DNA from 2 places in the Exiguobacterium sp. H66 genome. Region 2 is predicted to be linked to the other one. Evidence: riboswitches for the same ligand, from Rfam matches in the RefSeq annotation. Region 2 holds a riboswitch; the other holds the start of a gene.
The links. Region 2 has a riboswitch for S-adenosylmethionine ahead of metK (methionine adenosyltransferase). Riboswitches for the same ligand answer to the same signal wherever they lie in the genome.
Positions count from the first base shown of each region.

Region 1: another riboswitch for S-adenosylmethionine. It lies ahead of KNP88_RS05490 (methionine ABC transporter ATP-binding protein); the one in region 2 lies ahead of metK (methionine adenosyltransferase).

Region 1 is NZ_JACSMQ010000002.1:429,833-434,083, reverse strand. It holds gene KNP88_RS05495 (methionine ABC transporter permease) at 1-296, opposite strand, end outside; gene KNP88_RS05490 (methionine ABC transporter ATP-binding protein) at 286-1,299, opposite strand; SAM riboswitch class I at 1,383-1,489, opposite strand; gene KNP88_RS05485 (aminotransferase class I/II-fold pyridoxal phosphate-dependent enzyme) at 1,552-2,739, opposite strand; gene KNP88_RS05480 (alpha-glucosidase) at 2,906-4,251, shown strand, end outside.
Region 2 is NZ_JACSMQ010000002.1:58,579-62,829, reverse strand. It holds gene KNP88_RS03640 (EAL and HDOD domain-containing protein) at 1-69, shown strand, start outside; gene pckA (phosphoenolpyruvate carboxykinase (ATP)) at 137-1,705, opposite strand; SAM riboswitch class I at 1,938-2,064, shown strand; gene metK (methionine adenosyltransferase) at 2,193-3,401, shown strand; gene KNP88_RS03625 (GNAT family N-acetyltransferase) at 3,543-4,031, shown strand; gene KNP88_RS03620 (alpha/beta fold hydrolase) at 4,110-4,251, shown strand, end outside.

The sequences.
Region 1 (4,251 bases), 370 kb from region 2:
CTGACCGAGGCGGCAGCAGGACCGATCGTCGTCTTCGTGATGAGTTGCGTCAATGGAATCAAAGCAACGAGTAGGATGATGAATGGTAACGAGCGGACGATGTTGATGGCGAAGTCCAACGTCGTTCGAATGAAGACGTTTTGGAAAAAGAGTCCGCGGTCGGTGATGAATAATAAAATCCCGAGTGGAATTCCGATGATAATGGCGAAGGCGAGTGAAATGCCAACCATGAAGGCCGTCTCTCCGAGTGCTTTCGTTAAGTCGGGAAGCATTGTCGTAAACCGGTCAAGCGACATCTTGAATCACCTCGATTGCGTGCAACTGTCCCTCGAGCCAGGTTAAGGCACGATTCACGTGCAGTGTCGGTCCCGTCAAACTGACGATTAAGACGCCAAACGCGACGTCCTGAATGTAGTCGACCTTCCCATGTAGGATGCTGACTGCGATATCGAATTGTTTGATGGCTTCAGATAAGGTACTCTCACCTGTTTTTTCACCCATGAACTGAAGTCGAATGACTTTGCCGGGTGTCGTCCGTAAAATCCGTTCCGGTAACTCGATTTGGAGTGCCGTATCGACGTAATGTTTTGTGACCGGATGTTCGGCTTGACTAAATATGGCGTAAGTCGAAGCGACTTCGACGACTTCACCGTGCGCCATGACGGCAACGCGGTGACAAATTTGTTTGACGACGTCGATTTCGTGGGTGATGAGGATGATCGTCAAACCGAGCCGGGCGTTCAAATCTTTCAGTAAATCGAGAATCTGGAGCGTCGTCACGGGATCGAGCGCTGATGTCGCTTCGTCACAGAGTAAGATGTTTGGATTGTTGGCGAGCGCTCGTGCGATGCCGACGCGTTGTTTTTGTCCACCACTGAGTTGGCTCGGATAGTTCGTCTCGAATCCTTCGAGTCCGACGAGTGCCGTTAATTCTTGAATCCGTTTCGGGAACTCACGCCGTTTGACACCGGCAGCCTTTAAGGCGAACGCGATATTGTCGGCAACGGTGCGGGACTGAATCAGTTGAAAGTGTTGAAAGATCATACCGACCCGGAGACGGAGTTTGCGGAGAGACGTTTTGGAGACACGTGATAGATTGGCTCCGTCTACTATGACCGTACCGCTCGTCGGTGTCTCGAGTCCGTTAATCAACCGTAAGAGTGTACTTTTTCCGGCGCCGGATTCACCGATGATGCCGAAGATTTCCCCTTGTTCAATCGTTAAGTTGACATCGTTTAATGCAAAAATCGGTGTGCGGTCACGGACAAATTGTTTTGTGATGTGTGCGAACTCAATCATGATGTTTCCCTCCCGATACAAAAAAATCGCTTTTTTCCAGTTAGAGAGCAACCAGAAAAAAGCGACGAAGTGTAGAATTTCGTAACTTATCTCTCAGAACAAAAGAAGTTCTGTAGGATGTGGCACCGTTCCATTACTGGTGGTTGCCGGACGTCGTTGGGCCTAATCCCTCGGTCGCTCTCGATAAGTAGCTATGCTGTTGGGATTTACTTTAACGGAAATGATTCCCATCTGTCAAACGTTTTTTCAGAATTATTCGGCAACGGCGGTTTGGAACAACTGAAGGGTCCCGATTCGTTTGACGGCCTCGACGAGCCGGTCGACATCGGCAATCAGACTGATTCGGACGTAGCCTTCACCATACGTACCGAAGAAGTGACCCGGTGTCACGGCGACGTGCGCTTCGTCGAGCAGATGATCGGTGAAGCTTTGGGACGTGAAGCCGGACGGAACAGGGAGCCAGACGAAGAACGAACCACCCGGAACCGGTCCTGCCCAGCCGATTTCGTTTAAGGCACCGAACAACGCATCACGTCGCGTCTCATACAAGGCACTCAGTTCACGAACACATGTCTGATCGCTTGAAAGTGCGACCGTCGCTGCATGCTGGATCGGTGTGAAGGCACTGACGTAAAGGTGTTCCTGGTATGTTTCGATGCTCGCGATGACGGACGGATTACCGATTGCAAAGGCAATCCGGAAGCCGGACATGTTGAACCGTTTAGAGAGTGAAAACAACTCAATCCCGACATTCTTAGCGCCTTCCGTCTGGAGGAAACTCCGCGTCGGACCATCGAAACTGATCCCGCCGTACGCTAAGTCATGGACGACGCAAATGTCATGTGCATCAGCGAACGCGACCGTCTGTTCAAAAGCCGCTGCCGTCGCTGTCGCACCGGTCGGATTACTCGGATAGTTGAGGAACAACATCCGGGCTCGTTCGACGTCAAGCGAATCGAGGAGATCATAGTCAGGCAAAAAGCTATTTTCAGCGAGAAGCGGAAGCGTGATCGGATACGCACCGGCAAGTGCTGCGCCCGATAAGTAATCCGGGTAACCAGGGTCCGGGACGATGACCCCTTCACCGGGATTGACGATCGTCTGCGGAAGGGCGACGATGCCGGCCTTACTTCCGAGTAAAATCGCGACTTCTGTCGCCGGATCAACCGACACGCCAAATTCTGATTCATAAAAATTAGCGACGGCCTGTTTTAAGAAATCATGTCCGCGAAACGGGGGGTACTGGAGATTACTTGCATCATCGATGGCTTGTTTTAAAGCATCGAGAATATGTACGGGTGTCGTTTGGTCCGGCGTTCCTTGACCAAGGGTGATGACGTCGTGTCCTGCGGCTTTGACGGAACCGATCCGTTGGGCAAGTTCTGCGAAGACGGGATCGGGCAAGCGATCGATGGCGATCGATGGGGCGAAATGTTTCATCTCTGTTCCTCCTTCAGGTATTGTCGTCAAGAATAGCGAATTTTCAGTCAAAATGAAAGAGGTTTTTTAAAATTCCTTAAAAATTAGAAGAACATTCCAATTTCAGACGATGTTCTTGATACACTAGACAAGTAATCGATCGACTACTAGACGGGAGATGGAAAAGATGAATCGGACCTGGTGGAAAGAAGCCGTCGTTTATCAAGTGTACTGGCGGAGTTTTAACGACTCGAATGGAGACGGGATGGGGGACTTGCGGGGCGTGATCGAAAAGCTCGACTACATCGCCTCACTCGGGGTGGATGTCATTTGGCTTAACCCCTGTTATACATCACCTGATATCGACAACGGTTACGACATCGCTGACTATTACGGCATCATGGAGAAAGCCGGCACGATGGCAGATTTGGACCAGCTGATTGAATCGGCGCATGCGCGCGGCTTAAAAATCATTCTCGATCTTGTCGTCAATCACACAAGTAATCAACATCACTGGTTTGAGGAGTCGCGCCGTGATCAAACGAATGATAAGTCAGATTGGTACATTTGGCATGACGGGGAAAAAGAAACACCACCAAACAATTGGCGGTCGTATTTTGCGCCGAGTCCATGGACATGGGATGAAGGACGGCAACAGTACTATTTTCATTCGTTTGCTTCAGAACAACCTGATTTGAACTGGGAACAGCCTGCCGTCCGTCAAGCTGTCTACGCGATGATGCGATGGTGGATCGACCGAGGCATCGATGGTTTCCGGATGGATGTCATTAACTTGATTAAAAAACGAGCGGCGTTTGACGATGTGGAGGATCCGTTTGACTTGTCCTACTTAGGCAATCAACCGGGAGTCCATGAATTTTTACAGGAGATGCATCAGGAAGTTCTTGCGGGGAAAGACTTGTTTACGGTCGGGGAGATTCCGTTTGTCGGTCCCGATGACGGGCTGTTATATGTCAGTGAAGAACGTCAGGAGTTACAGACGTTGTTTCATTTCGAAGTCGCCGATGACATGGAAGAAATGGACCTACTGCGGTACAAACAGATTCAAAAACGGTGGTATGATGCGCTGTACCCGAAAGGCGTCGCTTCACAATTTTTGAATAATCACGATCATACAAGACAAGTCACGCGCTTCGGTAGCGAGCGCTATCGTGTCGAGAGCGCCAAATTACTCGGCTTGATGTTACACACGTTACCGGGTATCCCATATGTCTATCAAGGAGAAGAAATCGGGATGACGGGTATTCGTTTCTCGGATGCTTCTCTGTACCAAGACGTCGCCTTCCGTAATCGTTACGAGGAGCGCGTCGCAGCGGGAGAGCCGAGTGGCACTGTCTTGTCATCGATGCAGCTACGGGCGCGGGATAATTCGCGGACACCGATGCAATGGGATGATAGCCGGACAGGCGGATTTACGACAGGGACACCATGGATGACGGTCAATCCGAACTATAAAACAATCAACGTGCAGGCAGCTGAACAGGATCCGCAATCGGTTCTCGCTTTTTACCG
Region 2 (4,251 bases):
GAGAGTCAAGATTGGTTGACTAAAAAAGAACTTCATCTGCAACCGGATGAAGAAGATTCAATCGTCTGATGGACGTTAAAAGGCACCAGCTCACTGAACATACAGTGTCTGGTGCCTTTTAATTATCTTAATTTAATTAAACACGTGGCCCTGCTGATTTGATTTCAGTAGTTGCACTGTCGAACCGTGTGAAATTTTGTTTGAATTTAGTTGCCAAAGCCCGTGCTTGTTGTTCATACGCATCAGCATCCGACCAAACTTTGACAGGATTGAGCAAGTCGCTTGGGACACCAGGGACTTCGAGCGGCATGTGTAGCCCGAAAATCGGATGCTCTTCCGTCGGGATATCAGCGAGCGTGCCGTTGACAGCTGCATTGACCATCGTCCGTGTATAGGAAAGCTTCATCCGACTTCCCGTCCCATATGCGCCACCCGTCCAGCCTGTATTGACGAGGTAGACCGTGACACCGTGCCGGTCGATGAGCTCACCGAGCATCGTTGCATATTTTTCAGGAATGAGCGGTAAGAAAGGCGAACCGAAGCATGTCGAGAATGTCGCTTCCGGTTCTGTTACGCCACGCTCTGTCCCGGCTAACTTCGATGTATACCCGGATAAGAAGTGATACATCGCTTGCTCCTTCGTCAACTTACTGATTGGCGGCAGGACGCCGTAAGCATCAGCTGTTAAAAAGACAATCGTTTTCGGATGTCCGGCGCGTGATGGTACTGCAATATTATCAATCGCTGTAATCGGATAAGCGGCCCGTGTGTTTTCCGTTTTCGACGTATCATCATAGTCAGGAATTCGTGCATCATCGAGGACGACGTTTTCGAGGACAGTGCCAAAACGAATCGCATCAAAGATTTGTGGTTCTTTTTCGCGCGATAGGTTGACCGTTTTTGCGTAACAGCCACCTTCGATATTGAAGACGCCGTCGTTGGACCACCCGTGCTCATCGTCACCAATCAATTGACGACTGTCGTCAGCAGACAGTGTGGTCTTACCAGTACCGGATAATCCGAAGAATAAAGCGACGTCACCCTCATGACCGACGTTAGCCGAGCAATGCATCGATAAGACGTCTCGTTGAGGTAAAAGGTAGTTCATGACAGAGAAAATCGATTTTTTGATTTCGCCCGCATATTCCGTTCCACCGATTAAGACAATCCGATGTTCGAATGACATGGCGATGAACGTTTCGGAATTCGTTCCATCGACTTTCGGATCTGCTTTGAAGTGAGGCGCATAAATAACCGTGAAAGGCTCAAAAGCAGCTTCTGTCGGATATTCACGCAAAAATAGTTGTTTTGCAAACAAATTATGCCAAGCATATTGTGTCACGATCCGAACCGGAAGGGTAAAATGAGTGTCTGCACCAGCAGCAGCTTCTGTGTAGTAGAGCTGATCTGCTTCATTCATGTAGCGAAGAACTTTTTGTAAAAGTTGCTCGAAGTTGTCTGCTTCCATCGGTTGATTGACATGGCCCCAATCGATATGTGACTCGCATGACTGATCGCGAACAATGAACTTGTCTTTAGGTGAACGACCTGTAAATTTCCCCGTTTCTACAGACAGAGCGCCATTTTCAGCAAGAACCCCTTCTTCGTTACGAATTGCATGTTCGACTAGCTCAGCAACAGATAGTTGTTTGAACACATGCTCCTTCTTGAGTAGCTCTTCGATATTCAGGACCGTCATCGGCATCCTGACCCCACCTTTCCCCTACGTTGGTTTAGCTCTGGCATTTAGTATGACACATTTATTATATATGACATACTAAAGGATGAGCAATCCTTTTTTAGCGCTGATTTCTATTTTTCTGGAAACGCTTTCAGCATTAACAGTTTAACATCTCTTCGGGAAAGTTTCGACTAGAAATTAAAACGTAGCTTGACAGAGTGGTCACAACTTTATATCATGTAATTCGTAACGGATACTCTTATTCTGAGCAGGTGGAGGGAACAAGGCCCGAAGAAACCCGGCAACCGTCCTACATTAAGAATTCTATTAATGAAGGAAAAGGTGCTCTCCTGAAGCGAAGTAAACACTTCGAACGATAAGAGGGTAAAGGAAGAACGCACAACCTTTCCCTGACCATTTTTTGGACATGGAGAGGTTTTTTTCATTTTACCGTCCCACTCAACTAGGGGAAATGAGTACACCGTCAAATTCTTTTTTGGGAGGGTCAAACATGACAAACCTTAATCGCCGGCTATTTACGTCGGAGTCAGTTACTGAAGGTCACCCGGATAAAATCTGTGACCAAATCTCGGATTCTATCTTAGATGCAATCCTCGCAGCCGATCCGAATGCTCGTGTCGCTGCTGAAACATCTGTCACGACAGGACTTGTCCTCGTCGCAGGTGAAATCACGACATCGACTTATGTCGATATCCCGAAAGTCGTTCGCGAAACAATTCGTGAGATTGGCTATACACGCGCTAAATATGGTTTCGATGCAGACACTTGTGCTGTATTGACTTCAATCGATGAGCAATCAGCAGATATCGCTCTCGGTGTTGACCAAGCGCTTGAAGCACGCGAAGGTAGCATGTCAGATGAAGAAATCGATGCAATCGGTGCAGGGGACCAAGGTCTCATGTTCGGTTATGCAACGAAAGAAACGCCTGAATTGATGCCACTTCCGATTTCACTTTCACACAAACTTGCTCGTCGTCTCGCAGAAGTCCGTAAAACTGGACAACTTGACTACCTCCGTCCGGATGGTAAGACGCAAGTAACTGTAGAATACAATGAGAATAACGAACCGGTTCGTGTCGATACAATCGTCATCTCAACACAACATGCAGAAGAAGTGACGCTTGAGCAAATCCAAGCAGACCTGAAAGAGCATGTCATCGCACCTGTGATTCCATCAGAATACATCGATGCGGAAACAAAGTTCTTCATTAACCCGACAGGCCGCTTCGTAATCGGTGGACCACAAGGTGATGCAGGATTAACTGGACGTAAAATCATCGTTGATACGTATGGTGGATATGCACGTCATGGCGGCGGCGCATTCTCTGGTAAAGATCCAACAAAAGTTGACCGTTCTGCAGCATATGCAGCACGTTACGTCGCGAAAAACCTCGTAGCTGCTGGTCTTGCAGATAAAGCAGAAGTTCAACTTGCGTACGCGATTGGTGTCGCGCACCCAGTATCGATTGCAGTTGATACGTTTGGAACAGGTAAACTTCCAGAAGCACAACTCGTCGAACTCGTTGCTGAAAACTTCGATCTTCGCCCAGCAGGGATCATCAACATGCTTGATCTCCGCCGTCCGATTTATCGTCAGACAGCAGCTTATGGTCATTTCGGTCGTACAGATATCGAATTACCATGGGAGCAAACAGATAAAGCAGCAATTCTTGAAGAACAAGCGAAACGATTCGCTTAATTTTCAGTTCAGAAGCAGACTCGCATGAGTTTGTTTCTGAACTTTTTTTGTTTGTCTCGAACTTTGCAGGGAAACGAATGATTTTTCTAGAAAAGGGTAAAAGAACATGTACCGGTAAACGGAAAAAAGGGGGAGTCCGATATGGAGATACGCGAAGCAATTCCTACTGATGCGGCACGCATTCATGATATTGCCATTACCTCTTGGATGGATACGTACGAAGAGATTTATTCGGAAAGCTCGAAAGCCCATTTCGTACAAGAGGCGTATCCGCAAGAAAAAGTCGTTCGAGCAATTCGGACGGCGGAGGAAGCGCGGGGAGAATATTTCAATGTCGCCATTATCGAGGAAGAAATCGTCGGTTTCATCCATGCGATCGATGTTGACGGCACGTGGGAAATCGTTCGCTTGTATGTACTACCGAAATATCAACAAAATGGGATTGGACGAAAGTTGATTCGTGAACTTGAACACCAAGGTGCTTCCCCGATTGAAGTCTACGTTGAATCACGAAACTATAAAGCGCGCCAGTTTCTAGTCTCTTTCGGTTTTAGAGAAGAAAGTGAAACGACTGAAGAAATTTTCGGTCAAGTGGAACCTGTGACACGCTTAAAACGTATATATGAATGAAAATCCGACTTAAGATGGTTTTTGACATCAAGATGTAAACGTTATAATACAGAGATACTTGTATGAAGAGGTGAGTTTGTGGAAGATCAAGCAACAGGGATTATCGTACTCGTCTATCCCCTTCAACTGCGAGCGACGCCGAGCGATGCATTAATTCGAGTCCTTGAAAAGGATTATGAAGTGTTACGTGTAGACGCACCGCGCCGGATATCGCTTGAGG